3 regions of the Paenibacillus litoralis genome follow, and region 2 is predicted to be linked to each of the others. Evidence: riboswitches for the same ligand, from Rfam matches in the RefSeq annotation. Region 2 holds a riboswitch; each other region holds the start of a gene.
The links. A riboswitch is a leader RNA that binds a small molecule or an ion and turns the genes downstream of it on or off. The one in region 2 is predicted to bind cyclic di-AMP.
Positions count from the first base shown of each region.

Region 1 (10,814 bases), 4.1 Mb from region 2:
AATTCGTTATTTCCCTTCACCTCGATCAAGACGTCGAGATTGTCCGTTTCAAGGCTTTGGAACGCTTTGATCAGCTTTTTGAGCGGCTTGTGAATCATCACATTGCCGAATAGGGAAAATACGATGATCACGATCACGGAGAACGCGGACAACAGGCCGAACCAGACGTTAAACTTTTTGAGCGGCCCCGTAATTTCCGACTGATTCATATAGGTGTACAGCGTTAAGCCCAAAGAACCGATCCGGTTATAGGTGACCCTGTAGCTTTGATTGCCGGCCTTCATGACGGTGCCGCTGCCGTCGTTGCTGCCGTAATAGCCGATGCCGTCAGGGGATCCGACCGCCTTCAAGCTGCTCAAGACCTGCTCGTTCCGGGCGAGCGTAATGATGTTCTGGAAGGAGTCGTCCGCAAGCAGCGCGCCGGAGTCGTTCTTCGCGTCAACCAAATGGCGCAGCGTCTCCAGCAGCATGCTTCTGGATAACTCCAAATAGAGGATGATGCTTGCATTGTTCGCCGGCTCGATAAAAAAAAGCTTCTCGTTCTCCTGATAAATCGGCGGCTTCTCCTTCGGATCGAACAACCTGTCAATCATGTCGAACTCTTCGTTCGGCAGCGCCGATATGCCGCCTTTCGTCGAAATCGTTTTACGGAGCGACTTGATATATACGCCGGCATTGACGATGTAAGCGCTTGAGTTATGGACCGTGGCGATACGCTCCTTCACCCGGTTGACAAGCTCCACTTCCTCATAGCCTTCCAGCGTGCCCGCTATGAAGCTGAGCTTCTGCAGATCGGAATCGTTGAGCGCTTGCAGCTGCTGATTGCGGATAAAGGAAATTTGATCGTTCAGCTGCTTGGAGTAAAACTGCGCATTCGTCGTAATCGAGCTGGTCACCTGCTGCTTGATGAAGGAAAGCCCCGTCATATTGATCCATAGATTAATCAAATATACCGAAAGGATCAGCGCGGCAAATAAAATTATGATTTTTTGATAAACGAAAAGCTCGAGCTTGAAACGCGGCTGCTTCACGTAACCCCTCCTCAGAAATACGGAAAAAAAGGTGCCACTCTATCATAGAGTCCAAGCGTTCCCGGCAGCAATATCAATTTGTTTACTTCCTTCTTGTATGTTTACCTGTCGTCCCCGTGAAGACAGTGTGATTATTCGCCTGCTTCTTGGTATACTGTTGGGAAGAAGGGTTTTACAAAGAACTTTCCCGTACGATCGACTGTTCCATCAAGACCATCGCAGCATAGAAAGGAGGGATCGGCGATGTTCGCCAGAACGGAAAGCTTAAAGCAATATATCCGGCTGTATCCGGTTACGACCGCTTTAATCGTCATTCATCTAATTCTCATGGGGCTCATGGAGTGGTACGGCTCCTCCCGCGACACGGAAACGCTTCTCCGGTTCGGCGCTCTGTTCGAGCTGCCGGGTGTGACGACGGAGCCTTGGCGGTACGTGTCGGCCATATTCCTGCATATTGGCTTTTCGCACCTGCTGTTCAACAGCTTTACGCTTTACGTGTTTGCGCCTCCGCTTGAGATCATGCTGGGCAGATGGCGGTACGTCCTTTTTTATCTGATCAGCGGGATTGCTGGCAATATTGCCAGCATGTGGCTGCACCCGGATTATTTCGTCTCGGCGGGCGCGTCAGGCGCGATCTACGGCATCTACGCCGCTTACTTGTACTTGGCGATTTTCCGCAGAGACATCATCGACAAGCAGACGAAGCAGACGATCGTTACGATTATCGTGATCGGCTTCCTGTATTCGGTTATCGTGCCGAACATCGATCTGTACGCCCATTTCGGCGGATTCGCGGGCGGGTTTATTACGATTGCGCTGATCGCGCTGTCCATCAAACGCAGATACCGGAACCGGATCGAACGCCAAGAGCCCGGAGAGCACGCCCAAGAATAAAACCGGTTTCCTTTGCAGCTCACGCCGTTTACAAAGCATCCACCACATAAACGTATATTTCAAGACAAAAGGGGTCGCACAAACATGGAAACCAGATACGTCAAAGAATCGAGAACCTACAAAACGTCGCGCATCTTTCCGACGGACGTCAACAATCACAACACGCTGTTCGGCGGAAAACTGATGTCGTATATCGACGATATCGCATCCATCTCCGCTTGCAAGCATAGCCGCTGCTCGGTCGTTACCGCTTCGACGGACTCCGTCGACTTCTTGTCCCCGATCCGTCCGACGGATTCGGTATGCTTGGAATCGTTCGTCACTTGGACGGGCAAAAGCTCGATGGAGGTGTTCGTCAAGGTCATTACGGAGGATTTAAGAAGCGGGAAGCGCGACATTGCCGCCACTTCATTCCTGACCTTCGTCGCGCTCGATGAGAATAAAAAGCCGGCGCCCATTCCCCAGGTCGTTCCAGAGACGAACGAAGAAATCATGCTCCACGAATCCGCGAAGCAGCGGGCGGAAATGCGGAAATACCGGCGGGAGGAAAGCAAGAAGTTTTCCGACCACTTGATCATGAACTTCCCTTGGGAATAAGCGTAAGCAAGAAAAGGGCTATCCAAGTCTCCTTCCCGGAGCATCTTGGATAGCCCTTTTCTGTACCCGTCGCGACGTGTGAATTCGTGGATCAGCTCGCCTGCCGCCATTCGGGAGCGAAGCCTCTTCAGGCAATAAAGAGTTACGGCCGCTCTGCGCCGGTCCATTCGAGGCTTTTGGCGTACAGCCGCTCCTGCAGGGCGATATCGTAGGAAGCGGCTCCCGTCTGCTTGATCTGCAAATCTTTGTAATACTTCCCGGTCCGGCCTTCCATTTCCGGCGACGAAGCGAGAAACAAAGACGTCTGCGCCCCCTGTTCCGGCGTCTTCATAAACAAACGCATGAGAGGACGCAGCGGGGCCGGCGCGAACTTGGCCGATTGCGGCGTGTAAACCGCTCCCGGGTGGAGCGCGTTAATCGTTACCGCAGAGCCTTGCAGCCTCTTGGCAAGCGTATACGTCATCATGATGACGGCAAGCTTGGCCTCGCCGTAGGCGGCGAACGCCTTATAGGCGGGCGGATTCAGCGCCGTATCGGCGTTGATCGTTTTGGCCTGCACCTGCGAGGCCACGTTCACGATACGGGACGGCGCGCTCGCTTTGAGCGTGTCCAGCAGCGAGTGGGTGAGCAGGAACGGCGCCAAGTAATTGACGGCGAACGTCATCTCAAAGCCGTCCTTGCTGCTTTCGCGCTTCGAGAACATGCCGCCCGCATTGTTGACCAGTACATGCAGCTTGCCGAAGCGTTCCCGGAATTTCCGAGCCAGCTCCCGCACGTCCTCCAAGGACGAAAAGTCGGCCGTCAGGAGCTCGATATCGCCGTTCCCGCTAAGCTCGGCGACTTCTTTGCGGGCCGCTTCGCCGCGGCCGCGGTCGCGGCTTACCATAACAACCGCGGCCCCTTGCTTGGCAAGGCCCAGCGCAGTCGCTTTGCCGATCCCCGAGTTCGCTCCGGTAACCATCACTATTTTTCCGTTCATCGTCATGACCGATCCTCCCGCTTTCTTCGCACAAAATATCCCGATAAGATCAATGGTAGTCCGTTTTGCAAGAACATTCAAGGAGAAACGGATATGCAGTTTAATCGGTTACGTTCGTTCCGGCCTCAAGACTCCAGCGCGGTGATTACATCCTCTCGGTTTCCTGTTTAAGCGGATCGTAGATGCGCTATTTTGCAGCAAGTCCCTTGAATGCGATACGCCGCGGAACGACAGTTCGTTATTCGGCCGTAATTCGCTCTACATCGCCGATATTACCGTGAATAAGGCACCTCGTTCCGCGAAATGCCTATCTACTCGCTAACTAACCGAAATAAGGCACTGACGTTCCGCAGCAGCTGCAGGCGAACCCCCGGTGTGGTCCCCGCAAAATATATGGCGAAGCGTTCGACGTGGATGTTAGACCCGGCGCACGGAAACGAAAGTATAATTTTTTCATTTTACTTTGCCGACTAATCACGGTATTATAGGATTAAATAGTTTCATGATTTAACTATCGCTGAGTTCCCGAAAGGGAAGCGGGGGAACCATTCGAAGCCGGTTCGCAAATCCGGTTTCATGGGGTGAATCTTGAGCATACCTCGTATGCTCGGGTAGGGCACTCTCAAGCCCGAATCCGACAGCTAACCTCGTAAGCGCTTTGAGAGAGAACCGCTACTCGCGCCTCTACCGCTTATTTCGCTAATCGTAGAAGCCGGAGCAGAGTTTCTCTGCTCTTTAGGCTTCTTTTTTGCATTCATTTTAGACCAACTTTCATCAAAAAGGAGAGAAGCATTATGATGAACGAACTGCGCAATCAAATCGAGGCTGCCTATCTGCAATGCCACTTGGAAGTATCCGGCCTGCAGGTAAGCGACATGGACGTCCGCATCGTGCGCAATCATATCGTGATCATGCGCATCGACGGCGACGAAACCGGGCAATCCCCTATGGCGCTCCCCGTATACGGCGAAGACGGCCACCCTCATGCGCTCGAAACGGATCGCGACCGGCTGCACGGGCTGCTGAAGCAGAAGCTGACCGACATCACGGGCTTTGAAGTGACGTCCATTCAATCCGACATCTATCTGGACACGGGCGAGAAACTGGATCTCATTCATTTTGAATCGGATGTCGAAAGCAAATTCATTTGCGACTGACCGTCGCCGCTCTCAAAGACTAAGAGCCTCCGACTCCACCAGCTGTGGATTCGGAGGCTCTTTGCATGCGTACCGCAGCTGCACATTCGCGGCTTACCAACGTTCGTAGCTGTGGGGGATTTATTCGGATACGTCCAACCTTCTCGGTTCTGAAACACACACTATTCGAGGTTGTTTAAAAAGCCCCCTTTTGATAACGAAGCAGAACAGGTGGGTTATTCGACATCGAATCTTGAATTCATCCGGTAACTGCGGTACTCACGTAGGTTTTGCCTACGCTCCGTGTCCTCGTTCCTCGGATTCATCCAACCTTCTCGGTTCTGAAAAGTGGCCTTTTTAAACACACACTATTCGTGCGTATTCGCATGATCTTTTAACTGGAAAACATGCTGTTAATTATTGTTCCTACGGGCTTCGTAACGTCATCTAACTGGAAAACTTACCGTTCATTCTGAGAATTCTCCCATTTGTGTAAGTAACATGCGGAATAAGATGGAGAAAATCCATTTAACTCCAAGCTGCAGATCAAACTGGCCATAATAAATGGAGTTTTTCCAGTTGCTTCATCCGAGAAGAGCATATTTTTTGGCAGCAAACAGGATACACGAATCGTAAAGAAGGCCAACCAAAAAATCTCCGGTTGGCTTACTAATGCGAAGAGGCAATCCCTCCGCCATTTTCATGGCTTTCGAGACAGCCTCCATCTCATTCCCAGACTGGACACCCCTGCTCCCATTCGCGTACCACGACTGTTGAAGCTCTTGCAGTCGAATTGAGTTCGCGTTCAGCGGCTTGACGCCGCCTGCTTCCGTAACCGGACGCTTTCTGCAGCCGCGTCAACTTGCCTTTCTCTCAGCCGATATACGTCCCCTTCGTGAACGCATAAATATCGTCGTACACCTTCCGGCCGCGTTCGCCGCCCTCGTGGTACAGCTCATACAGCGCATGAACGTCCTGATAGTAGGCCATTACCGCCTCCCGCATGTAGCCGAACGCAACGCCGCCTTTCAAGTAATGGTAGAACGTTTCCCGGTGCTTTTGGCTGGAAAGAACGGCCGAATCGAGCTCGACCTCGATGCCTTGGCCCGTCTGTGCAGCGAGCTGAGCGGCTTCGCGAATCCGTTCGTACGTGGTTTCCTCCTGCGTGTAATGGTTCGGCTGCAAAATGGAGAAGTCGAAGCCGAACCGCTCGGCGTCCGCTTTAAACTCCGCTCCCCACCAAGGCGTCCAGCCGAGAACGAGTCCTTGCCCGTGCAAATAATCAAGCGTAAATCGTATATTGTCCAGCTCGCCGGTAATGCCGGGATCGACATCTTCCTGCATCCAGTAAAAGCCGAGCAGCTCAAGATGCTGCAAGTCCGCTTTGCGGAAGGCTTCCAGGAACGCATCGATATACCAGCGGACGGCGGCATTCCGGCTTTCCGTCGATTTCAGGCTATAAGGAACCGCCCGCGAACCGATACCGAAACGGACGCTCTGGCTGTCCGGGAACGGGAGCATCATCAGGACCTTGGTTTTATGGTCCGGGCGCCCGAGTTTCTCCTTCGCTTCCGCGACCGCCTCGTTCAAGGCGAACAGCTGCCGGTTCTCCTCGAACACGCGGCGAATGATCCATCCCCAGTCGTCCGCCGCGCCGGGGACCGAGTCGATCACCCACTCGTAGAACCGGTGGAGGCTGCCACTGGCCGGCGTTCGCAGCGCGAGGAACAGGAACGTATCGAAGAAGAAGTCGTCGGGCTCGCCCGATTTATCCAAATGTGCCACGTATGGCCGGAACGTGTCTTTCGTCCACTGGCCGCAAGGAAGCTTGCCGCTTCCCTTCTTCTCGTAATAACCGCAATAGACGAGCAGAATGTGTTTGGCTCCGGCTGCCCGTTTGCTGCCTTGCGGCATATATCCTTGCATGTATTCGCCGATATTCGACAACGCCGTCTACTCCTTCTTAGAGGTTGTTCTCAGAAGTCGCCTACCCTGTACTCTCCTTCTGCTTGCCTTCTCGGTGCCGATAAGCCGACTTTTTGAACGCTCGCTCTTAGGGCTTTTTCCTTAGATTATAAAGCCGGAGGCAACGCAATGATTGAACTATCGGACAAAATTGTTGACCTATTATCTCCATTTGCTGTCGATGTGTCCAAATTTGCCTACCGACAGCCGTCCCGCGCTTCTACCTGCTCGACGCCGCGTATTTCTTGTAGTAGGACGGGGAAATGCCCGTATGCTTTTTGAAAATGCGGGAGAAATACGTCAAATCGTTGAAGCCGACTTGAAAGCAAACGTCCGTTATCGTCAGGTTTGCCTGAACGAGCAGCTCCGTCGACTTTTTGATGCGCAGGTTGATCAAGTAGTCGTTGAACGTTTTGCCGGTGAGATGCTTGAACAAATCGCAAAAATACGTCTTCGACAGCATCGTTATTTTGCACATCTGGTCCAGCCGGATTTCTTGATCGTAGTGCTGATGCATGTAATCGATCGCAGCCTTGATGAGCGGCCGGTATTTGTCCGCTTTATCGCCCATTTCCTTGACGGCGTCTTCGCGGTAGGCCCGGATAATGACGGACAGCAGCTTGAGCAGGCTGCCTTTGATCATCAGCTCGTAGTAAGAATCCCGGGCCGTGTATTCCTCCAACATGCCGTATAGCAATTGGCTTACCTGATGGTCGATGCTGCCCGTAAGCGTGATTTTCGGTTTCACTTTATCCTCCGCCGTCAGAAACTGCTCCAAGTAAGCGTAATCGAAAAAATCGTTCTTAACGGGCGATTGCCGGTACCGGTCATTGATAAAATTCGGGGTAAACTCGCAGCCGATAATTTCCAGCTCCTTGCCGGGCAAGCATTCGACGCGATGGATCGCAAAGGGAGGAATGACGAACAAATTTCCCTTTACCATCTTGTACTTCTGATTATTGATGCAATGAATGAATTCGCCTTTGTTGACATACCAAATCTGGATATAGTCGTGGGAATGATCTTCCTGAACCGCCTCGAACGTCTCGTCGATCTTGTACAGCTTGCACGGGAATTTGCTTCTTAGCTCCAGCTCGGAATAGAAGAATCGCTTGCCGCCCAAGTACAACCGATGGTTATCGATGACAAACGCAATCATGCGGATCACCCTTTTCCCTTTTTATCCTACAAGACCCGTTCGCTCGATGCTTTCGACGAAATATCTTTGCGCGAACATATACAGCAGGAAAATAGGTGCAATGGCGAGTAGTGTGGCCGTGTTAATGAGCAATGACACATAAGCGTATTCATACCGGATATTGAGGAGATTCCATGTGAGCATATATAGCATTTTTGACAATGTCACGGAATTGGCCATATACAAATTGGTGAAATAATCGTCGTTCCACTGCCAGACGAAGGAGAACAGAATGACAGTCGCCATCGCAGGGATCGCATTCGGCAGCATGACCCGGTAAAATGTTTTCAGTACGCCCGCTCCGTCCACGTACGCAGCATCCTCAAGCTCCTTCGGCAGTCCGCGGAAAAATTGCCGGAATATAAAGATGTACAACCCGTTCTTCATCCCCATCGCCGTCGCCGACGATATAAAAAACGGCCAGAAGGTTTCCAGCAGGTTCACGCCGGGTTTGCCGGTGAATAAATGAACCAAGCCGAATACGTCGAAAAATCGAAAATGCAGGTAAGTAGGAATCATGATCGTTTGCGGAGGAATGACGATCGTGAATACGACAAGCGCAAACAAGATGCCGCTGCCCCTAAATTTCAATCTCGCAAATCCGTAACCGGCAAGCGCACAGGAGACGACTTGCAGGATGGAGGTTCCGGCGCTGAGTATGAACGTGTTCTTCAAGGCCTTGAAGTAATTCAGCAGCTCCATCGACTTGAAAATATTGTCGAGCGTAAAGTGTCTTGGAATCCATACGATGGTCGCATCGAACAGATCCTCCCTGCTTCTGAAGGCAAGCGACAATTTCGTCAGGATCGGATAGATGATGATGAAACAAATGCCGAATAGCAGAATGAATCGTGAAATGATCCATAACCAGTGCTTGACTTTATCGACAGGACGATGCACGCCGTTCCATTTGACGACGGCGGCGGCAGCTGCGCCCGCACGGTTGTTCATTGCCGCTTTCATTCGAATCCCCCCGCCTTAATCATAGTAGAACACCCTTTTGGAAATGAGGTAGGTCGAGATCAGCAGGATGATGGAGATCAAGACAAAGTACGCCCATGACATCGCCGAGCTTAATCCGAAATTCAAAGTACCGAACGCCATATTTTTGATATAATTCGTGACGTTGTTCTTATAGAAGGAATCGACGATCGAATAAACGGTATTTGTCAAAATGAGCGGGGTCATCATCGGAAACGTAATTTTCCAGAACGATTCGTAGCCGGTCGCTCCCTCCATCTTCGAAGCTTCATATAAGGATGGAGAAATGGACTGGATTCCGGCAAGAAAAATTAAAATTTGCACGCCGGAAGAAGTCACGATTTGATAAATCCGATTGATCGCCTCGGCGAAATACATGACGACGGATCTGCTTATGCCGGCATCCAGCAGAAACGGGATCACATCGAAGCCGCTGAGCCCGGTATAGTTGCCTTCCGCTTCCGTAGCGGCTCCGCCCATCATATTAGCCAATAAATTGGTACCGTCCAGACCGGCAATGATCCCCGATGCCATGACGACGGGAAGGAAGATGATGGAACGGGCGATCATCCTTCCCTTGAATTTTTGAGAGAGCAGCGTCGCCGTAAACAAGCTGAAAAAAATAATAAGCGGCACGTTCAGCAGCATTTTGGTGATCGCTTCCACTAAAGCCCGGTTAAAGCTGGTATCTACGAAAAACGCTTGATTGAAATTGTCCCATCCGACATATTCGAGATCGTACCCCGCCCCCGTAATGGTCAATTTACTGAAGCTAAATTGAATCGAATGATACAACGGTACAACCATCAGAAGCAAAAAACCGATTAACCAGGGGGAAATAAACAACACGCCAAAAATCGATTTTTTTCTTTCCAGGCTGAGCAGTCGTTTTTGCGCCATGCGCATTCACCCCTTCACATGATAATGCTCGGCTTTAATGGTTACGCCGTCGATCACAACCGGTTCCCGGTTATAATTCACAATGACTTCCAGACTGTTTTCATAGGTTGTCTTGTAGACGTTGTCCTTCAGCTTCTCATGAGAAACGATACGCTGCCCGCGAACTTGCTTCAGCACCTCGTTTACCTCCCGGTAAGCTTGCGAGGCCTCATCAAACCAGTCTTTGTAATAAGTCGCGTACAGTTCCTTGTATACATTCGGCTTAATCGAAGCAGGGTCCTTATACATCCACTTGTAGTACACGTTTGCTCCCGTCTCCAGCGATTTCAGCACAAGCTTTCGGACATCTTGATCGTCGGCGTAATTAAACGGCTTGCCGGCATATTCCACATATCCATGCAGGACCATTTCCATGAACGGAACCGATTCATCAGCCAATTGATACCGGTTGCTGTCAAGCGGCACATTCACTAGATGACTGGTATACGGCAGCACAGACGCATTGCCTCCGCTTGCCATGATGTCGGAAATCTCCTTATGAATGCGTTCGGCCTCCGCGGCATTGATTTTGGACGAATGCTGTCTGTCGACCGTTTCCCCAGCCGAGAAGTCCGAATGGATATTCGCCCCGAGATCAATCAAAGAAATCGCGCCCGGATTGTAGTCCTTATAATCCTCAAGGAAATCGCTTACGACCCCGTCAAGCTTATTCGGCGACAAATTGTAATGGGAGAATTCGTAGGAATCCTTCCGATAGGTCGCCAAATTATAGTCGAAAATCTTCGTAATTTTCCGTGACAAAAATTGCGCAGCATCCCGGGCGGGATTAAAGCCGGATTTGCGATGCACCTTGACTAAGGATACGCCCGGGTACAAGCCTCCCCCGTTTTGCGCAAGCCTGGCTCCCAGCGCTTCCCATTCTTTCCGGGTACCCAGCGCGCTTTCAAGCTTCACGCCGGTCGGAATGCGATGATCCAGTCCGCCGTTAAACCAACCGTTGTAGCTAACTCGAATATTGCGGATATTTTGCCCGTTCAATTCGTCAAGGATCTGATTCGCCTGCGCGAAATCGGTTAACGTCTCCTGCGAATCGTAAGGAATCCCGAGAAAGCTGTCCGGCTTGGACATGCTGC
Region 1 covers NZ_CP176395.1:1,114,697-1,125,510, reverse strand. The annotation lists gene ACKGJP_RS04750 (sensor histidine kinase) at 1-1,031, opposite strand, end outside; gene ACKGJP_RS04745 (rhomboid family intramembrane serine protease) at 1,275-1,925, shown strand; gene ACKGJP_RS04740 (acyl-CoA thioesterase) at 2,010-2,522, shown strand; gene ACKGJP_RS04735 (SDR family oxidoreductase) at 2,665-3,507, opposite strand; cyclic di-AMP (ydaO/yuaA leader) riboswitch at 4,007-4,173, shown strand; gene ACKGJP_RS04730 (hypothetical protein) at 4,296-4,658, shown strand; gene ACKGJP_RS04725 (DUF4855 domain-containing protein) at 5,511-6,584, opposite strand; gene ACKGJP_RS04720 (AraC family transcriptional regulator) at 6,823-7,761, opposite strand; gene ACKGJP_RS04715 (carbohydrate ABC transporter permease) at 7,783-8,763, opposite strand; gene ACKGJP_RS04710 (carbohydrate ABC transporter permease) at 8,779-9,681, opposite strand; gene ACKGJP_RS04705 (DUF5696 domain-containing protein) at 9,688-10,814, opposite strand, start outside.
Region 1: linked by a shared signal. The riboswitch ahead of ACKGJP_RS04730 (hypothetical protein) and the one ahead of ACKGJP_RS24565 (3D domain-containing protein) in region 2 are both predicted to bind cyclic di-AMP.

Region 2 (10,814 bases):
GCGATTCCAGCAGTTCGTCCCCGGTAAACCGCTCTTTTTTCAAATTGTCCTCCAGTATTTTGCCGTCCTTGATCATCACCGTTCCCTTCCCCTCGAACCATTCCCGAAGCCGTTTGCTTTTGAGCGTAAGGTATTCAAGAAAGAACGGAACCGCGAACCAGACCAGGATTGCCACGATACCGTGCATGTAGTGGGCTTCCATGTCCGTCGACAGAAAACCGGCCAATTCTCCGAGCGCAATGCCCGTTATGTATTCGAAAAACGTGAGCTGGGATATTTGCTTTTTCCCTAAAATACGGGTCATCGCAAACAGGATGGCAACGGCTCCGAGCGAACGTATCGCGATAATCATCCAGGGTGGCACTTGAATTCCCCTTTCTTATGCACATTTTCAAAAGAGCCTTGTTGTAAATGACCGTCGATGTAAATTATTCGCCAAACGCCCCACACTTATGAGCCATTGCCAAAAAGAAACGCTGACGGCAAATCCGTCCAATTTCTCATGGCGAGGCAAACCGGACATACATGAGATACCGGGGAAATGGTTATATTAGTTTTCGGGAAAAGGAAAGGAGTTGAAAAGCAATGACAGTAGCATCTCAAGTAAAAACGTGCTTGGCGTCATTAAAAAGCGCTCAAGCGAGCTTGGAATCGTTCGCTCTGAACACGCAGAACCAGGAAGCGAAGACGATGTTCGAGCAAGCGGCGCAATCGACGCAGCAGATCTGCGATCAAGTCAATTCTCGCGTTCAGCAGCTGGAGCAGGAAGAGCCGCAATATAAAGGCTTCTAGGCTTACTCCAAGCAACAAAAAAGGCCTGATGCATTCGGATGCATCCAGGCTTTTTTGTCATTTCAGCAGATCGGCCAGACTTAGCAATAAAAATACGAGCAGTATGAAAAGCACCAGCACGAGAAGAACGAATCCGGCAACAGCGCCCATCGCAATGTCTCCTTTTACGACTTATTTGGAACAAGTTTCAAAGCCGCCCTTCATTCCGTTACGGCAACCGCCAGGCTCCGGGCGTTTATCCCTTTTTATCAGCGTATGTCACGGGCAATCGGTTCGGTTGGGTATATGCCTAACGAAGCAAAAATGATATAATACCATTGTTCACGTTAACAATTGCATAAGAGAGGGGATTTTCTATAGCATGGCAATTCAATCGAAGCACGCACTGCACGCTTTTGTCGAGGAAACGGTGCGGGATACGCCCGTCACCGATATTCATACGCACTTGTTTGCCGAATCGTTCGGCGACCTCCTTCTGTGGGGAATCGACGAGCTGCTCACGTATCATTATTTAATTGCCGAAACGTTCCGCTATCATCCGAATATGGCTTACGAACAATTTTGGAGCATGACCAAGGAAGAACAAGCGAACCTCATCTGGCAAACGCTTTTTATCGAGCACTCGCCTTATAGCGAAGCATGCCGCGGAGTGGTCACCGTCCTAAACCGCCTCGGCTTCGACCTGTCCGACCGTAATTTGGAAAGCTACCGCGATTATTTCCGCAGCGTCAGCGCAGGCGATTATATCGACCGGGTGCTCGAGCTGGCCAAGGTCAAAACCGTCGTCATGACGAACGATCCGTTCGACGCTTCCGAGCTGCCCGCATGGGAAGCCCGTCAAGGCCGCTCCGATTCGCGTTTTCTGGCCGCGCTGCGCATCGACCCTCTCCTTAACGCGTGGGACACTACCTGGCCTCGCTTAAAGGAGCAAGGATACGATGTACAGGCCGATTTGTCGGGCCGGACGATCGACGAAGTCCGCCGTTTCCTGAAGACGTGGATTTCCGTCATGAACCCGCTCTATATGGCGGTTTCCCTGCCGAACGATTTCGCCTATCCGGAGCAATCCGCACGCGTTCGAATCATCGACGAGTGCATCATTCCGGTCACGCGAGAGGCCGATATTCCTTTTGCCATGATGATCGGCGTCAAGCGTCAGGTTAACCCTTCGCTCCGTTTCGCCGGGGACAGCGTCGGCAAGAGCGATATCGGAACGGTCGAACGAATCGTCAGCCGCTATCCGGACAACAAGTTTCTGGTTACGATGCTGTCTCGCGAAAACCAGCACGAACTGGCCGTTACGGCCCGCAAAAACCGCAATCTGCTCGTATTCGGCTGCTGGTGGTTCCTCAACAATCCCAGCTTAATCGAGGAAATAACGCGTATGCGGCTCGAACTGCTTGGCGGCAGCGTCATCCCGCAGCATTCCGACTGCCGGATTCTGGACCAGCTGATCTACAAATGGGATCACTCACGGGCGATTATCGCTAAGGTGCTTTGCGAAAAGTACGGCGACCTGTTCGATGCCGGCTGGCGGCTGGAGGAAGAAGAGATTCGCCGGGATATCGAAGATTTGTTGGGCGGCGCCTTTTGGACGTTTCTCGGACGCCCTGACCCTGCGAAACAGGCGTAACGAAGCGCCGGCAGCATGCTTCACAGGGCCGAAAGGCTCCCCTCGGCATAAAAAGCCTCTCACCATGCCGGTGAGAGGCTTTTTTCAGTTCCTGACAACCATTCGCTGCGCTGAGAAGGTTATAAGTCATTATCTGTATGCAAAATTAGCAGCCGGATACGGTGGATTATCCAAAGGCGCCTTACCGAACGGACAAAAATTTGACGGCTGGCAGCTTTTTGCGAATCAGCGCTTTATGCTCGGGAAGCAAGCAGAACAAATCCATGATGATTTCATCGATTTGCTCGTAAAGCGCAAGCCTCGAAGCAAGCTTTTTTTGCCGCCTCAAAGCGTCGGTCAAACGGACGATCTCCTCTTGCTGTTCAAGCCCGCAGGGCGGAATCGGAAGCGATTCGATGTATCCGCGGAGCACCTTGACCGACTGATACGAGTGCGAATAAAAATATTGGATCGGCCGCGAGTTGAGAACGGCCATCACATATTTGACGGAGTAGCCGGGCAGCTTCGGAATCAGCAGATTTGCGCTGTTGAGCGATAATCGCCGGCTGTCGTCATAGGCGAAGACGAGCTGCTCGCTGACGAACCGGTACAGCAGCTTTTCCTTGGCGCGATACGTTTGCTCAGGCGCCACCTGCTGGAATTTATCCGGCGTGAACAGGAGATAGCTGTTGCCCGGGTTGTAGTTGTATTTATAGAGATTGTTGCCCTTGAGCACGACCTCCCCGCCCTCCGGCTTCTCGGCTTGCACATACAGACCGTTATTGCCCGTCACGATCCCAAGCGCAAACTCGGCGTGGCCGCCCAGAAACATGGCGCCCTTCAGCGTTTTCATCCGTTCGAGCAAATCATGCTCCCGATCCGTCGCCTGCACGTTGAATACGCTTTGCTCGTTCTCGGCAAATCGCGTTTGGGCGACCTCATAAGCTTCTTCGCCTGCAAGCACCTTAACCGCATGCGCGGCATCGGGTGCGGTTTTGCGGACCGTTAGCGTGACGGCAGGCGCATAGACGCGGCTGAAGGGCGTGCCCAGCAGCTCGATACGCTCGATACTGGTCCTCTCCAGCAGCAGTCGGCGTATAGGCCGGTGCAGATGGACATGCAGCACCGCCTCCGGCAGCAGGAACGCGAGCAAGCCGCCTTCTCCCAACATGTTGACGCCGCTTTCCATAAAAAGCGCAAAGGACTCCACCGACGATCCCGCCGAAAAATAAGCTTTGCGCAAGGCGGCGATTTCCTCATGATTAAATTTGTAGCCCCAGGGCGGGTTGCCGATCACAAGATCGAACTTCTCCGAAGCCGTTTCCGCGGACGCCAGCGAGTTCTGCTGCACGATACGAAAATCCAGCGAAGACTCGTCCTCCGTACGCCCCGCAAGAAGCGACATATTCACCTTGGCCAGGCTGACGGCAACCGGGTCGATGTCATAGCCCGTCATGCATCGCGTCCGCAAAATCCGTTCTGCGTCTTCTACAGCCGTACCGGCTTGAAGCAGCTTCGCTTTAAGCGATAAATACGTATGAATCAAAAAATTTCCCGACCCGCAGCACGGATCGATTACGGCAGGCAGCGGATGGTCCGCCAGCAGCTTCAGGCTCGATTCTACCAGCGCTTCAACGAGCTTGGACGGGGTATAGTAGCTGCCCTGCGGCTTCCGGGTCCGCAGATTGGAGAGCGACATGTACAAGAGTCCGAGCAAGTCCTCCCCCTCCATATACCGCACGGGGGTTTTAAGCAGCCTGCGCATGACGGACTGCTCCACCGGGCTCGGTCCGTCCTTCCGGAAATCGAACAAAGCGGAAATCGGATTGCCGTAAGCGCCAAGCGTTATTTTACCGGCGTGTACCGCCGCCAAGATGCCGCCGGCACGCAAATCCGTCTCTTTTGCGGCGATATGCCCTCTATCGGCGAGAAGCCGCAAGGCGATCTCCGCCAAAACCGCTTCGGAGCGCACGGCTGCGTTTTCCTCGCCGACCAGTTGAACGACCGTCCTGGCCAGCTCCACTAGGCCCATGGATTTCACATACTCCGCCGGAATCAGATTGCCTTCCGCCGCGGCTTTGTTTCTTCTCTGCTTTAGCCGCTGGGAGTTCGCAGCGAACAGCTCCGTTCGGAGCTCCGCTACGATTCTCCTGTCGAAGAGAGGCGATCTCCCTTCTTTATAGGCGGCGAGTTTTCCCGCCTTCAGCCAATTTCTAACGGTCGCTCCCGACACGCCGAGCAGTTGCGCAGCTTCTTCGACCCGTATATATTGTTGATTATCCAACGCGAGGCCCCCCTCTGTCTGTCCATACGATGCTTATGCTCGCGGGACTTTGCCATCTATAGGCTTCGTCAGCGGCGCCGCTTTTCCTTCCGTCGTAAGGCTTCTTTCCTATATTATCCCGTTCAGCAGGCGAATAACGCCGGTTCTAGAAAATGCTCCCTTGGATTTAGTAGAAACACTGGAACATCCAGACAGGTTACGACTTGCAAGCAAAAATATTGGTGCGTATACAAGCCTAAACGTAATTCGGACACGATTGGGATTGTACCACAAGCGTGCCGGCGAAAAAACCTCCGAAACCGCCGCAGTCAGAAGCGGCGGTTTCGGAGGCGCGATTGACCGGCGGCGAGGCAAGGGGTTGGCCGAGGTCCCGATCGAACGCAACCGGCTCTCCTTTTCAACTCCATTCGAAAAACCGCCCCATCGAAAGCGGATTCATCCTTAAACACTTACGAACCGTAAACGGTTCTGGATGACAGCAAAAAAAGCAAGCCGGAACCGGTATGTAAACCGGTGCAGCTTGCTATTTTCGGCCGTTCACGTCATGAAAATGTGCGATCGGGTAAAACTAATCTTTGTAACGGTCTTATTTCAGAACGTATACCTTCACGTTTTGCATGCCGAACGATTGAACATTGCCCATCGAATTCGGGATGAAAATATCGATGCGGTTTCCTTTAATCGCGCCGCCCTGATCGGATGCGGTTGCGATCATGCCTGTCGGCAGTCCGTTAAACGTATAGCCGGTCACATACAACTTGCTTCCCATCGGGATCACGTTCGGATCGACGGCAATGGTGCCGACCTTGAGCGGATTGCCGAAGTAATCGACTGCGCCCCAGCCGCCGTTCTCTTCCGCCGCATCGGAATAAGCCGTTGCGACGACGGGAATCATTTTGCTGTACGAAACGGTTTTGCCGTTTGCCGTGTTTACCGTGTTCGCTGCTGCGACGGGCTTCGCTTTTACAGGCGTCGCTTTCGCCTCAGCCTTTACAGGGGCTGCCGCAACCTTTTTGGCTGCCGGAGTCGGCGCCGGGGTCGCCGCTGCCGTTGTCGGCGCGGGCTCGGCTTGCGCCGGTTCAGCTGCCGGAGCCGCTTGTACCGCAACCGCAGGGGCTTGATCGGATTCAGCCTTATAAGCGAATACGGTCTTTTCAAGCATCGGAGGAAGGTTGAAAGTCAATCCTTTATATACGTTCATCGGATCGATCGTTTTGTTTGCTGCGAGCAAATCCATCAGGGGAATGTGAAGCTTTTGCGAAACGGACCAAAACGTATCGTTTTCTTGCACCGCATACGTGTCCTCCGCAACTTCCATAGCATGCGCAGGCAAAGCAAAGGCGGCGATGGACAGGCTAATGGCAAGGCCTGCCAGCGTCTTTTTTACAGGATTGAAAGTCATAGCAGTCTCCTTTGATATCTATTGCCTACGAGGTTAGTTGTCGGGTTCGGACCAAAGGTTAGTCCCTACTCGCTGATGCGAGATTCACCCCAAACGAACGATAAACGTACCGGTTTTAAAATAATGATTGACCGCCGGACATTTTACGTTCATAATATATCGTCCCCCGCACTTCCGGAGCGGAAGTTTCGGCTCCTGTAAGACTAACATAGACCCTTCGATACGAAAACCCACATTTTCTTACAGTTTTACAAGATTCCCTGAAAAACCGGCCTTATGACGAAGGCATTCCTTACCGCCAAATCCCTAGTTATTCCTATAAGAGCGCCATGCTATGAACGCTTGAATTCTCCCTCATGCGCCATATTTCTGCCATAATCGCGCAGCATCGCAAAAAACGACAACCCCGATTCCAGCGAATCCGCTTTGCCTCCAATTACCAACATGTACCACGTATTTTTGCGTCGCATTTTCGGCAAAAGCGCTCGGTTGATCGAGATTTTGGAATACCCGGTGAATCCGAAGCCAATCCAGCGACACGCACTCGAAAAAGACGAGCGGCTGACGGCTGATCGCTTTCCGCCGTTACATGCTCGGCGCAGACGAACGGATGGCCTCATATGCGTACAGAGGTTCCCCGTTCGCAAAAAAAAGCCGGCCTTGACGCCCAAACGCTCGTCAGACCGACTGTTTCCGATACCGGTTATCGTTACCCGCGATTCGGAAGAGAAGCGACCAGTTCCTGCGCCGCTTGGCGAATTCTACCGGCAATTTCTTCATCCACTTGAAACAGTCCGCCTTCAAGCCGCTGCACATGGGAATCTTGAACGTATACCCCTTGCAGCTGATGGCGGGCGCCGAGCGCGGACAGTACAGGCTTGAGCGCGTAATCGATCACGAGCAGATGGGCAACCGTGCCCCCGATTGCGACCGGTAGCGTCACTTTGCCTTCCAGCCCTTTCTGCGGGATCAGATCGAGGAACGCCTTCAGCACGCCCGTATAGGATGCTTTGTATACCGGCGTCGCCACGACGACCGCATCCGCCTGCTCAATAAGCCGATTTGCAGCCGCAATGGCCGGACTATCGAATTTCGTGTAGACCAAATCCTCCGGCGGCAGCTCGACTACCGAAATGCGCGAATGCTGTGCGCCTTCTTCCGTCAGCTGCCGCTCCAGCACCTGAAGTACGCCGTTCAGCCTCGAATTTGCTGCAGGACTACCCGAAATCAATACGATGTTCGCCATTTCGTTATTCTCTCCTTATATGCCGCCGCCCGTATTACCGGGATACGGCTTGTGTAGTGTAGCGGTTTTCCGGAATCGGAACACCCAGATTGCCGCGAAGCGTATCCGACTCGTGGGCGACCTGACGAACTACCGTAACCGGCTCGAAACGGTTCAGAAAATGCGGGATCGATTTTTTCCGTAATGTAGAGACCGTCCGCTATGAATACAAAATCAAACTTACCATCTTCCGTCTTTCGTGTCCACGATTTGTAAAGCTCGAAATTGACGCTTGCGTCCGTGACCGCTATCGGATGCCGCCGGCCGCTTATACTGCCGCTAACCCCGTGCAAAATCGCGCCCAATTTCAATTGTTTCTTGTCCGCCATATAAACGCCTCCCCGCAGCCACGCCGCCTTCCCCCTTAGGAATTAGGCATGCCTATCCCGTTTGCATCGCCTGCACATCCTTTGGCGGCACTTCGTTCCATACCTTGCTAGGAATCTCGCGCCGCAGCACGGGCGCAACTTCGGCTGCGAACTGCTCGGCCTGCTCCGCTTCGGGGCGCGGGGCGTTGTCAGACACTAAAAAAAGCTGACGCCGGCAATACCGACATCAGCTTCCTGCCATGATTCAGTTGTTTTTCTCGAACACTTTATTCGCTTCCTTGCGGAACTCGGCAACGACTTCATCGATCGTCGCTTTGCCGAACTGCTGCTTCTGCACGGTTTGCTCGAACAGCTTGCCTACCTCCCCGGCACCCTTCGGACCGCCGTCGTACCAGCCCGGATCGTTCTTGCCGATATGCTCGAGCACGTCCTGCATCTTATTTTCGAGAGGCGTAAATTTCGGCTTCAGGTACTCCACCATTTTTTTGTTGTCGGGAAGCCCTCTTTCCGTTCCGAGAATGTCGGCCGCTTCCGCCGAGTTGATCATGAAGTCCATGAACATCGCCGCTTCCTTCGGATGCTTCGTCTTGGCGTTCATGCTGAAGAAAATACCCGGCAGCAGCACGCTGGCCGTCTTCTTGGACACGTCGGCGCGAGGCATCGTCGTCATCTCCAGCTTGTCCTTCAGTACGCCGTCCATCGACGGGAAGTACGGTACGAACAAGGGTCCTTCCATCGCGACGGTCCCTTTAAGGATCGGCTCCTTGTTAGGGTCATACGTAGCCAGCTGATAGGACGAAGTTTCGCTTGCCGGAGGAACGATCCCTTCCTTTCTCGCCTTGTCCCACATCTCCAGCCAGGCTTTAAAGTTTTCGTCCTTATAGCCTAACTTGTTGTCTTTGAACAGCACATCGCCTTTGGAGAACAAGTAATACATGAATGCTTCGAACAGGCCGGACATGTCGTTGGCGCCGTACTTGTCCTTGCCGAGCTTGCCCTTCATTTCACGGGCTTTGTCGAAAAATTCGTCGTAGGTCATGTCCATTTTCGGCGGTTCCACGCCCGCCTGTTTGTACATTTCTTTATTGTAAAACATGACGGAACCGCTCTTGCTAAGCGGTAGGCCCACCAGTTTTCCGTTGACCGTCGCCTGATTGGCCAGCAGGTTTTGATCGAGCCCGTCCACCTTAATGTCTTTGCCTGCCAAGTTCTTCAGATCCATCAGCACGCCGCGATCCGCGTACTCCTTCAAATAGATGATGCTTATGCTGATCAAATCCGGAGCGTTGCTCCCGGCCACCTGGGTGGCTAGCTTATCGTGATACGTGCCGAAGGCGGAATATTCCGGCTTGATTTTTATATTCGGATGCAATTGCTGGAACTTCTCGATCATTTTGATCGTCAGATCATGCCGCTGCTGGCTGCCCCACCATGAGAACCGAAGCTCGACGTTTTCCTTTTCGCTGCCCCCTTTTGAATCCGTAGAAGCCGCCGTACCGTCCGTCTTCGTACCGCCGCAGCCTGCAACGACGCCGGCCGACACGACAAGCGTTAACGCCGACAACAACATTCTGCTTTGAATCGCTTTAAGCCACTTCACCTGCCACACCCCTTGTTAGTATAATTTGGCATAAATCCGCTTACATGGGTCATTATAGTAAACCGTAACCGGCAAAGAAATCATACAAATCTACAATTTCTTCTCCTATTTACTACTGATTGAATTCCGAAGGATTATAACCCGTATACTTTTTGAATAGCTGGCTGAAATAGGCATTATTTTTGTAACCGACCATTTGAGAAATCTCGTACAGCTTATAATTGCCCGTCATCATCAGCTCCTTGGCTTTCTCCATCCGTACCTTCGTCAAATAAACGTTATAATTTTCACCTGTCGCCTGCTTGAATATTTGGCTTAAATAATTTCGGGTCAAATACACTTTATCCGCGATCATATCAAGCGAAATATCGTCCGCATAGTTCGCGTGAACGAACCGTGTAATGAAGTCGATCGTCTTCTTATGCTTGGTAGACACCCGCTTGTCCATCAACCGGCACACCGCCAGCAAAATCCCGTTTATCCAAGATGCCAGATCTTCTTTATCGCAAATCCGTTCCAGCTCCTTATACGAATGGTAATTCGCGTCGGCATCCTCGATCCGCAGCCCGTGATCGTACAGCGCGACGACCAGCACCCCGCTAAAATCGACGGCGAACTCCCTCAGCATCCCAATGCTCAGATCCGTTCTCGACTTCAAGTACGCTAAAAATTCCCCGTTTTTTTGCTGAACCAGCTCGCTCTGTCCTTGTATGGCTGCATCCACCATCGCATGGTAGCTTTCGATCGGACGCAAGGGCAGGTCGCGAGGTTTGATGCTGACGTCCTCCTTCGTAATGATCCGGCTGTCGAGCAAATATTGGCGTTCCTCCATCAAATTCATCGCTTCTTTATAGGAAAGATGGATATCCCCTGCGGAATCGACCGTGGAACCGATCGCCGCCCAAACGTTCAGCTTGATCGATTGCTGAATCGATTGAATAATCTGCTGCGCGATCTGCTTGGCGCGGCTGACGACCGCTTCCTTTCTTGAGGCCCCGGGTGCGGATACGATGAGCGTGACCATTTGGAGCTGAACGTCCGCCACGTAAATGCCTGCTTTGGAGCCGATGACTTCCTCGATGATATTGTTCACCGCATAGGAAAACAGGGGCCAGTCGCTGGCTTTGCAATTGAATCGTGCCCCATCCTTCAGAAACTCGATCATGACGATGGCAAAATGGCAATGGGTCAAATCAACCTTCAAATACTCCGCGGCTTTCGCGAAATAAGAGGACTGGACGTTCACCGGCTCCAGCAGCTCCTTGAACAGCTGCTTCTTCGCCCACGGGCGGTTGTACTCCAGCAGCTCGCGCCATTCCTTATCTTCCTTGACCGCCTGCTTCTGGTTGAGCGCCTTGGCGGATGCCGTGAGCAGAACGGCTTCGATCTCATCGATCGTGGCCGGCTTCGATATATAGTCGTGAACGTTGAGCTTTAAAGCCGATTTCGCGTATTTGAAGTCCTCGTACCCGCTGAGGATGATAACTTCCGTCGTTTGATTGCGCTCTCG
Region 2 covers NZ_CP176395.1:5,773,234-5,784,047, forward strand. The annotation lists gene ACKGJP_RS24545 (DUF421 domain-containing protein) at 1-364, opposite strand, end outside; gene ACKGJP_RS24550 (DUF1657 domain-containing protein) at 586-792, shown strand; gene ACKGJP_RS24555 (glucuronate isomerase) at 1,154-2,425, shown strand; gene ACKGJP_RS24560 (TaqI-like C-terminal specificity domain-containing protein) at 2,607-4,688, opposite strand; gene ACKGJP_RS24565 (3D domain-containing protein) at 5,275-6,090, opposite strand; cyclic di-AMP (ydaO/yuaA leader) riboswitch at 6,098-6,294, opposite strand; partial or broken gene ACKGJP_RS24570 (LysR family transcriptional regulator) at 6,565-6,663, opposite strand; gene ssuE (NADPH-dependent FMN reductase) at 6,800-7,336, opposite strand; partial or broken gene ACKGJP_RS24580 (LLM class flavin-dependent oxidoreductase) at 7,452-7,704, opposite strand; gene ACKGJP_RS24585 (hypothetical protein) at 7,757-7,900, opposite strand; gene ACKGJP_RS24590 (ABC transporter substrate-binding protein) at 7,949-9,304, opposite strand; gene ACKGJP_RS24595 (response regulator) at 9,417-10,814, opposite strand, start outside.

Region 3 (10,814 bases), 1.4 Mb from region 2:
ACTTTCTATGTCCTTCTCCATTGCGCCAGGATCGACGGTCGATTCGAACCGTTTGACCGTTTCGCCATCTCTGCTGCTCAACTGCTCGCAGAAAGAATCGAGATCCTCATTTGTTCCCGGCTCTTGCCCGCCTTTCCTTCAACTTTATGCCCGGCTTCCTCCAGTGTCAAGCAATCCTTGCATCCTTGAGCTTGCAAATTACGGTAATCAATGCCGATCCGGTTCGCTGCGCCTGCATTTTTTTCAAACCTAACAAACCGTCTCTTTACAATGCTCACGGACGGTCGGTATAATCGAATCAATCAGAAAAGTGAGTGATCACTCACTTTTCATAAAAGGAGCGTGAGATCATGTCTTCAACCGAAGCAAGTCCCCCTCTTTCCTCGCCCCAGCCTATTATCGATCTTCGTGAAGTCGTGCGCACTTTCGGCAGCCGAACCGTCCTGAACGGCATTTCTCTGCGTGTCGAACGCGGCGAGCTTTTCGGTCTGCTGGGTCCATCCGGCTCCGGCAAGACGACGCTGATCAAACTCATCACCGGCATCGACAAAGCCGACGGCGGGACAGTCCGGCTGCTCGGGGAGCGGATGCCTAAGCTGGCGATACTGCAGCGTTTTGGCTATATGGCGCAGTCCGATGCCTTGTATAGCGAACTCACAGCCAAGCAGAACCTGCAATTTTTCGCTTCCCTTTACGGGTTGTCCGGCACCAGGCGCAATCAGCGTATGGAAGCCGCCATGGCGGTCGTCGATCTGCTCGACCATATGAACAAGCCGGTTGCCGCCTATTCCGGCGGCATGAAACGTCGGCTCTCGCTGGCAATTTCTCTGCTGCACGAACCGGAGCTGCTTGTGCTTGACGAACCGACGGTCGGCATTGACCCCGTACTTCGGCAAGCGATATGGAAGGAGCTGCTCGAGATGCGCGATCGCGGAACGACGATTATTTTGACTACGCATGTCATGGATGAAGCGGATAAATGCGACCGGATCGGCCTCATCCGCGACGGTCTACTGACGGCAGTCGATACGCCGGAAGCTTTGAAGGCCAAAAGCGGAACGGCCACGATCGAAGAAGCGTTCATTGCTCTCGGAGGAGGTGTCCGGTCATGAGAACGCGCGCGCTCGCTCTACGAATCATACGTCAGTTCATTCGGGACAAACGAACGCTTGCTCTTATCTTTTTAGCCCCGCTGCTCATCCTTACGCTGTTGAACTTCGTCTTCAACGGTCAGGCGATTAAGCCGGATATCGGGACAATAGGCGTTCCGCAGCAGCTAGCGGAACGCTTGGTGAAGGCCGACGCCAATGTAACGGCATTCGCTAGCTTCGACGAAGCCGAACAAGCACTCCGGAACGGCAAACTGGATGCCGTCGTATCTATGGAAAGCGGCAAGCCGTCCATCAAGCTCGAGGGCAGCGATCCGACGATCAGTAAGGCCGCAATCCTGCTGCTTCAGAAAACGTTGCAAGCAGAAATATCCGCCATACAACCTAACATTGCGTATTTGCACGGCAAAGAAGAGATGTCTTCCTTCGACTCCTTCGGTCCCGTATTGATCGGCTTCTTTTCTTTCTTCTTCGTGTTTATGCTTGCAGGGGTCGCCTTCCTTCGCGAACGGACGACAGGGACGCTGGAACGATTGCTCGCTACGCCGATTCGGCGCACTGAAATTGTAGGCGGTTACTTATCCGGCTTCGGCTTGTTTACACTACTGCAGGCGGCGCTTATCGCCTGGTATGCCATCCATGTGCTCGGTCTTTATATGACCGGTTCGATATGGCTGGTGCTGCTGGTCAATCTTCTGTTAACCTTGACGGCGTTAACGCTGGGAACCCTTCTCTCCTCCTTTGCCGGGAGCGAGTTTCAGATCATTCAATTTATCCCGGTCGTCGTTGTCCCTCAAGTGTTCTTCTCCGGTCTGTTTAATCTGGAAGCCATGGATCCTTGGCTGCAAAAGCTCAGCTACCTGATGCCGCTCTTCTACGGAGGCGACGCATTGCGCGGTATCATGATTCGCGGAGAAGGCCTAAGCGACATCCAGCTCGATATTTATGTCCTGCTAGGCTTTTCCGCCGCCTTCGCGCTGTTGAACGTACTTGCACTGAAGAAGCAACGAGCCATATAGATGCTTGCCGTCAAGGATAAACGGCTCCGTTTTCAAAAAGGAGAACATGCATTCAGGACGCTCCCTGAAGCTTGCTCTCCTTTTTTTTGAGTTGCGGCATTCTTTTTTTCGTATGGCCGTTCCTCAGCTTTTCCGCCAGACATACGCTACGTTAACGGCAAGCAAACCGGCTGCACCGGCTGCCAGGAGCCACTTTCCCGGCTCAAAGCTGCCCTTTAGTAAGCTGAACAGGTAGAAATCCCCCGTATATTTCCCCTTCGTAAACATTTCAAGTACATAATACAGAAAGCCGGTCATGTAAGCCGCCGCGATATTTCGGCTGAACGTCGCTGCAGTCATGCCCGCGGCACCTAAACATACGGCCGAAATCCAACTGCCGCCCGTTAGCTCCAGCATCGGAAAGTCTCCTCCCTGATTGCCGGCCAACAAGGCGACGGACAGGATGAGAAGCCAGAGCAGCGCGACCGTTTGCAAAATACGGAACGATACCGTTAACGCATGGCGCTTGCGCTTCGCGTACACCGTTTCATGTATGGAGTCGGCATCCTCGATAATCGTAAGATGAGGCATTAGCATGATGCCTAGCAGCGACAAATACAGCTCGCCGATTTGCGCCATTTCCGTGTAGGTTATAAAGCGCAGGTTAAAAATCAGGCTAATGACGACCGTGCACGATACCGCAATCAGAAAAGGAACGTATCCGATAGTCTTGGCATTGTAATAAAGCAAGCTTGCCGCATGAGAAGTCGCGTCACTTAAGCGCCGCACCGGCATTCCCCCGCTTTCTATCCCAGATCCAGGCGACAATGGCAACGATCGCAAGCGCTAACGCTGCATAGAAGATCCGGTTAACCAGGATCGCGGAGCTCCACTTGGCATAGTTTTCGTATCCTCCGAATGTATTGTAGCGGATGACGAATTTACTCAAGCCGTACTCTCCTTCCAGAGGCATCATCGAGCTCATCCAGAGCAAAAATTGAATCGGGATCGCCGCCAGCGCATAAGTAAGCAATACGGATACCAGCATCCCGGCCGCAACCGTAACCATCACCGTCGGCAGGAGCCACGCTATCGTATATTTGTAGAAAGCCAATACATCGATCTGGAGGTGCTCGGCCAAGGCGATCCGAGAGAACGCAAAGGTCGCATGCGTCGCGAGCGCCAAATATCCGAACAGAACAGCTAAGCAAAGCGCGGCAAACTTCGGCAATACATAGTGAAAGGAGGCGAACTTTCGGCTATAGATCAGCTCCTGCATACGGCTGCGTTTGTCTCTTGCAAGCATGAATGCCGACAGGAAGACGGGGAAAAAGCCGGCCGTAATGCCCATATAATCCGCGAACAAACGCCCTCCGGCATTCGTCACTTTGTCTTTCTCGACAACATCGTTGAAATCCTGAACCGCTTCTTCGTATGTTCTCGGTTCGTTCAGGACGGAGGCACGCATCTTGTCCCCGTACACGGTCGAGCCTCCAAGCTCTTTATCCAGATTTCGCATCAGCCGCAAATATTCGTCGTAGCCGACGGCAAATGAAACGCGGTCAGCGCCGCCTGCCGAAACGGGAGGCGCGCCTTGCGGCGCGATAGCCTCGCTCGTCCTTTTGATCGAGGCCTTCTGCGCTTCGTCCAGCTTGACGAACTTGTTGATGAACACGACGGCCTTCATCATTTCGCCGTTTGCATAATCGCGTTCCAGCTGACGCACCATCTCGGCCATTTCCTTGTCGGGATCGGCAATCGGCTTTTGGCCGTAGTATGCGTACTTCCCCTGCGCCTTCGCCTCCTCCGGAGCGAGCGGCTTCATGTCGGCGATCGAGCGAGGCGGATCGAATTGCGTTACGTAAAAAAGAACGATGACGGCAAGGAAAATATAATAGGTCGCATTCGTAAATTGATACTTGAGCTCTTTGCGCAGGAGCGGGATAAACAGCTTCATGCCGATCCCTCCATCAGCTTCATATAAGCGTCCTCAATGGTCGGTTGAACGGAAACCGCTTGGGCCAAAGGACGCTGTTCGCTCAGCAATCTCAACCGGATCCCGTCCCCCTCCGACACTGTGGAGAGTATCGGGTATGCGCTTCGGACCGCATCAAGCTCGTCGCGTTCGATCGTGGCGGTCCAGACAGCGTCCTTTGCGTGCTCAAGCAATCCTTTTACCCGCCCTTCGTATAGCAGCTTCCCTTTCTTTAATACCGCCAGATTCTCGCAGGTAAATTCGATATCCTCGACGATATGCGTCGATAGGATGACGATTCTCCCTTCCGAAAAATCGCGCAGCAAATGACGGAACCGGATTCGCTCCTCCGGATCGAGACCGGCCGTCGGCTCGTCCACGATCAGCACGCGAGGATCGTGCAGCATGGCTTGGGCGATGCCAAGCCTTCGCTTCATACCGCCCGACAGTGCGCGAACCTTAATCTTTCGCTGCGCTTCGAGATTGACCTTGGCAAGCAAATATGCGATTTGATGACCGCGTGCTTTTCTGTCGCTCATCCCGGAAAGCATGCCGAGATAATCCATCGCTTCATAAACCGTGAAAGATGGGTAAATCGAGAAGTCCTGCGGCAAATACCCGACCATCCCGCGTATCCGAGCCTTCTCTTCTATTGCAATGCCGCCGATTTCAATGTGGCCGCCGCTCTTCGGCAGCAGAGTCGTCAATATGCGCATGAAACTCGTTTTACCCGCCCCGTTCGGGCCCAACAAACCGAACATCCCTTCGCCAATACGCAGATTCACGCTGTCCAGCGCTTTTTTGGCGCCGAACGTTTTCGTCAATTGTTGGATAAGTATTTCCATCTGGCAACCGCCTTTCCGTATGTTGATCGCATTTGCTTCATAACTGGCTATTTACCGCAAGCGTACCGTTCCAACCACTTTTCGCAGCAGCTCCACTACCTGACCGTCGTTTAGGCGCAGCTGCTCGAACAAGGTTGCCGCACCCATCCATAAGAATGAGAGTACGAATACGGCGCCCATCGAGAAATCGCTAGCGGCAAGAATGACGGCGGTGACGATTAACAGTGCAGCGGTGCAAAAAATATAGGCAAGCAGCGCTTTGCGATAACGCCTTATAAGCTCGGCCACGCACTCTTGCTCAGCCCGTTCCTTTTGCAAGTCTTCCGCCTTCGCGTAAACGCCTTGCAAAAAGCGGATTTCCGCATCGTTAGCGGTCTCGGTGTTAGAATCGTTCGGGTATACCTTGGCCGCCTGCGGTTCATTCTCTGCTTTTGATGACGAACGAAACATCGCTTATTCCTCCTGTTCCAGGTGACGCTTCATTTTTTGCCGGGCCCGGTAAATGAGAATTTTCATTTGCATCAGATTTTTACCCATGATGGCTGCAGCCTCCTTGTAGGAAAACTGTTCGACGTCGATCAAATGAATAGCCGTGCGGTAATCCTCATGCAGAAGCAGGAGCTTGCTTTGAATCACCGAGCGTTTCTCTCGATTCAATACGACTTCTTCGGTGGTACGGGCGACGGGAATGCCGGTATCCAGCTCGACATGCTTGAATCGGGTTAGCTTGCGGACATGGTCGACGCATTTATTGCGGATAATAGTGAACAAATATGGCTTAAACCTGTATTTCGGATTAAACCGGGAGCGATGGACGTAGATTTCCGCGAAGCTTTCCTGGGCGATATCTTCTGCTGCGTAATAGTCCCTGACATATTGTTGACCGAACGCAATCGCGCTTCGGCGATATTTCAGAACAAGACGTTCGAAACCGGCGTCGTCTCCTTGCATGAAACCCTGTATCCATTGCTGCTCTTCATCCATCTTGTCCCTCCCTTCCGCCTGGTTATCTATTATTCGTATCATTGCGCTGAAAAGTTACAGGGCTCTCGAACAAATCTTTTCAACCCTTCGAAATCGTCACGCTCGGCCGGTATCCGGGCAACTGAAAAAGCACGGTCATAGAGACCGTGCTCATAAGTTTAACCCTAAAACAACCATGAGAGCTGCACCTGTCCAGCCAATATTCCATGCCTACCTAGGATAAAAGGACGAATTGATTGGGATGACTTTTGATGTACGCGGCAATAAGCCGGTGCGCACTCTCTGCGGCCGACGTGTACTCAGCGAACAAATGTTCCGACAAACTCCTAAGCTCCGGGTCCCTGTCCAAATCGAGCGCACTGGCTTCCATCCAGCTGCCGTTCGACAAGCGATTCGTTCGATCAAGCGCTGTCTCGGCTTTATTCATGACGCGCAAGGTCTCATCCGCCCCGTAAAAGCGCAAACCGGCAAGCAGAGCCTCCCACGCTTTCGGCTTCCTTAGCTGTTCACAAGTCCACCAATACCATTCGACCGCCGAACGGCATGCGTGATTGTGGTAAGCGCGAAAGAGAAATAGCCCTCTTTGGCCTTCGCCAAGGGCTTGGTACATCTCCGCTTTCGTTCGGTCATCCTTTCCTCTCACCTGCAGCAGCAGAGGGCCGATACACGCCCACCCGAGCGTTTCCCCCTCCAATGCTTCGAAAATCTCTCGTTCCACCGGAACTAAAAGAATAATAATCGCCTCCACCCTCACCATACATGGGAAGCGGGCGGAAATCAATATGCCTTGCAATCTCATTTATTGACCGTCACTAGTTCGTTCCGATGCGATGACTCAGCAGCCATTCGAACAAATCCGGCCTGCGGTAAACCTCATCCATGATCTGATGCTTATAGCCGGGAAGCGGTGTTAGCAGGCTTCGACCGCCCTTTTCCTTAATGGCATTAACCATTTCTTCCGAATGTTTGTAAGGAACTACGTCGTCCTCGACTCCGTGAAAAGCCCAGACCGGCATCCGTTCGAAGACTTTCGCCTCCTTCGGATCATACCATCCGGATAGAGGGACAACCGCGGCAAAACGGTCGGGAGCATGTGCAGCCAGGTCCCATGCACCGTTTCCGCCCATACTGAAGCCGGTCACATAGACACGCGCAGAATCGATTCGGAGGGAGGATACCGTGTGATCCAGCAAAGCGATAACCTTGCTTCGCTCTTGCGGCCAAAAAGAGTTCGAAGGACACTGCGGTGCGACCACGGCAAACGGAAAATCGTCTTGTCTAACGGCTAGCCCCGTCAATCCATAACCTTCAAGCATGCTTAGATCCTCTCCGCGCCTCTTGATTCCGTGCAGAAACAGGATCAACGGCCAAGTTGTATCCTTGTTTTCTTCATATCCGTTCGGCACGAACCAAAGATGTCCTAACGTTCCGTTATGTACCGCTCGCTTTACTATTGGCATTGGATTCCCTCCTTGCTGGTTGAAAAAATTGTAAGTAAAGTCACGGTCAACCGTCAAGGAATTTGTGTACATGCCCTCCCTTTTTTATATACATTTCTAGCGGAGAGGCGAATAAGGTAAACGATAAGGGGGTGTACGGCATGGTACTTATTCGCATGGAAAGCGCAGCCAAAACGTACCGGCTAGGCGGAGAAACGATAAAAGCGCTCGATAACGTAAACCTCGACATTGAGCGGGGCGAATTCATCGCCGTCATGGGTCCTTCCGGATCCGGGAAGTCGACGCTGATGAACGTTCTGGGCTGTCTGGACGTACTTGAAACCGGCAGTTATTCGCTTGACGGGAGAGAAGTTCGAGGAATGACGGACGCTCAGTTGGCCGATATCCGAAACCGCAAAATCGGTTTCGTCTTTCAAAGCTTCAACCTGCTTCCTCGGCTGACCGCAATAGAAAACGTGGAGCTGCCGCTGATTTATCGAGGGCTTTCCAAAAAGGAACGGCTGAAAAAGGCGGCATGCGCTCTCGCTGAGCTCGATATGCAGGACCGTGCGGAACATAAACCATCCGAGCTGTCCGGCGGGCAGCAGCAGCGCGTCGCCATTGCGCGGGCATTAGCCGGCGACCCGCCCATTTTGCTGGCGGACGAACCGACAGGTGCGCTGGACACCGCTACAGGTAACGATATCCTATCGATACTAAGGCGCCTCAATGCGCACGGGCGAACAATCGTTCTCATCACGCATGATCCCGCTATCGCTAAGCAAGCTGACCGTATCATCCATATCCGGGATGGCCGAGTAGATTTAATCGTCTGCTGATAAGCCGCAAAATAAAACAGCCGTCAACGCAAGGCTGACGGCTGTTTCGATTGAAGATCGTATAAGGGCAACTTGCTCTGGTGAAGCTAAGCTTAGTTCGCGATAAACTCCTGCACCCATTCGCCATTGTAGTAAGCGACGCCGATCTTCGTGAAGTTCGGGCTCAAAATGTTTTGACGGTGCCCGGCGCTGTTCATCCAAGCAGTCATGACCTCTTGCGGAGTGCGCTGTCCTTTGGCAATGTTCTCCCCGGCATACGTGTAACGAATCCCGTAAGATTTCATCATGTCGAACGGCGAACCGTAAGTCGGTGAGTTATGATCAAAATAGTTATTGGTATACATGTCTTTGGCTTTATCGAGCGCCATAGCCGCCAAAGCGCTGTCGCTGGAGAGCGGCTTCAGCCCTGCTTTCGCGCGTTCCTGGTTGACCAGGTCGACTACTTGGCTGGCATAAGCCGATTGCGAAGCATTCGCGTTCGAGCCTTGTTGAGAGCCTCCTGTAGTTCCAGAGCCTGTTTGCGAGCCTGTGCCTGTGCCTGCACCGGAACCACCGCCTGTCGAACCTGCTCCCGTTCCTGCTCCGTTGCCCGTACCCGGTTTTGCCGAGAAGTCAGGCGCTTTAACGCCAAGCTTGGCAAGCAAGTCGTTCACATTAATGTTATTGAAATTCTTATTTCCTTGAAGCAAGGCTCCCAAATCAATACCATATTGCTTGGCTGCTGCGACTTGCGGGGCATTATCCGGAACGATGCATGGCGCTGCGGAAGCAGAAGCCGCACCGGCGCTAATAATCGGACCCAATACCAGAACACCTGTCATCGCTACTTTCTTAAAACGTTGCATCAAAAAAATCGTCTCCTTTTCCCGGCCTACGAGGTTAGCTGACGGATTCGGGTCAAAGAGTAAACACCCGGCCACAACGACGTGGCTTCACCCCAGTGACAAGGGTTCCCCCGTGCTTCTGACGAAGCTTCGGCCTTCTGTTTTTTTTGCCTCCGACAAACCGTTTTGGGCGGCTTCCCTTTGGCACGGTCAATTGTAGCACGGGAGATAGTCGATTTCATGACACAAAGTCTTCCAGAACGCGAAAACGACGATGCTTTACAGATGAAACAACGAGAGCACGAGACCGACGAGAAAGCCGCAGAGTGCGCCGTTTACGCGGATCCATTGCAGGTCGCCGCCGATTTTTTGTTCCAGCATTTGGACTAACGATTGGTCGTCCAACTTATTGAGATTGTCGCGAACCAGCACGCCGATACGGAAATGATTTTTCTCTACAAGATCAACGAGAAACGTACGAAGCCCTTCTTCCCATTTGTCGGTCATGCCCGGAATCGATCTTATTTTCTCGACGACGAACCTGTATGCGCTCAACACATACCGCCCGCCGTTTCGTTCATCTTCCTCCAGCTTTGCGACAGCCGCGTCGCGAATGTCTTGCAGCCTCTCGAGCAGAAAAGCTTCGGTTTCCGGACTCTCCGCTTTCTTCTCCAGCCACCCCTTCAGCTTCGATAGAATATCGTCGTTGTTCGCCAGTCTGTCCGCTTGATCCTTCAATTCGTAAAGCAGCTGCTCGCGGTAAGGGTTGCCCGGCTGACGAAGCTCGCGCATGCCGGAAACGAGCATCCCCTGCAGGATGCCGCCAAGCTTCTCTTCATTCATAAATCCGATAAAAGCTTGCACGGCAAACCCCATAAACCCGCCGACTTGAAGCTCATTCAGCTTGCCGTAAGCGATTCTCCCGAGCAACTGCTCCGTTTCTCTTTTGACGGCCCAATCCGTTCCCATTTCGAGCGCCCGATCGAGCGCTTTCTCGTCCCAACCGTCCCGAATGGCCGATGCGACAGCGGATTGCGCCAGAGGCTTAAGCTCTTTGTTCCGGACATAACTCGTCAGGTAGCTTTGAATTACCGGGGCAAATCGCTCCAAAGGAAGCTGTTTAAGCAAGGATTGCAGGAACGCCAAAATCCTTTTCCTAGCTTTCCGCTTCAACACAACCTTCGTTACCGCCGAAGAGATGATCGTCATCAGATTCAATTGGCTTAATTTATGCGTAATGCTATCTTTGTTCAACAGTTCCGTTTCCATAGCGGAAATAAGCGAATTAACGATTTTCCCTCTGTTCTTGAGAAGGAGCGAAGTATGCGGGATGGGAATCCCGAACGGATGGCGGAAAAGGGCGGTTACGGCGAACCAGTCTGCGATACCGCCGACAAGACCAGCTTCAAATCCCCCTTGGAGCAACGTCGTAATAAGGCTATCCGGCAAAAATAACGTGACGATAAAGCCGATTCCCATAGCAGCAAGAGAAAATCCGGCAATGTTCCTCGTGTTCAAATCAAACATCCTCCGATCGTTCAGAGATACGTACTAGTATCCCTCAAAAACTTTGCCTTACACGGCAAGAAGCATCTTTCTGCAAAATGGTTCCATTAGGTTCGCGGGCGAGTGCGATTCGTCGGAACCGCGGCTGTCGGATCGTCCGGCCAATAGTGTTTGGGATACCGCCCTTTCAAGTCCTTCTTCACTTCAAAATAAGCATCCCGCCAAAAGCTTGCCAAATCGCGCGTCACCTGAACGGGACGTTGCGCCGGCGAGAGCAGATGAACGGTCAGCGGCA
Region 3 covers NZ_CP176395.1:4,349,439-4,360,252, reverse strand. The annotation lists gene ACKGJP_RS18145 (ABC transporter ATP-binding protein) at 351-1,112, shown strand; gene ACKGJP_RS18140 (ABC transporter permease) at 1,109-2,128, shown strand; gene ACKGJP_RS18135 (hypothetical protein) at 2,252-2,896, opposite strand; gene ACKGJP_RS18130 (hypothetical protein) at 2,880-4,064, opposite strand; gene ACKGJP_RS18125 (ABC transporter ATP-binding protein) at 4,061-4,927, opposite strand; gene ACKGJP_RS18120 (hypothetical protein) at 4,979-5,377, opposite strand; gene ACKGJP_RS18115 (RNA polymerase sigma factor) at 5,381-5,911, opposite strand; gene ACKGJP_RS18110 (hypothetical protein) at 6,126-6,710, opposite strand; gene ACKGJP_RS18105 (prolyl oligopeptidase family serine peptidase) at 6,724-7,371, opposite strand; gene ACKGJP_RS18100 (ABC transporter ATP-binding protein) at 7,512-8,189, shown strand; gene ACKGJP_RS18095 (CAP domain-containing protein) at 8,282-9,034, opposite strand; cyclic di-AMP (ydaO/yuaA leader) riboswitch at 9,043-9,179, opposite strand; gene ACKGJP_RS18090 (DUF445 domain-containing protein) at 9,293-10,531, opposite strand; gene hrpB (ATP-dependent helicase HrpB) at 10,627-10,814, opposite strand, start outside.
Region 3: linked by a shared signal. The riboswitch ahead of ACKGJP_RS18095 (CAP domain-containing protein) and the one ahead of ACKGJP_RS24565 (3D domain-containing protein) in region 2 are both predicted to bind cyclic di-AMP.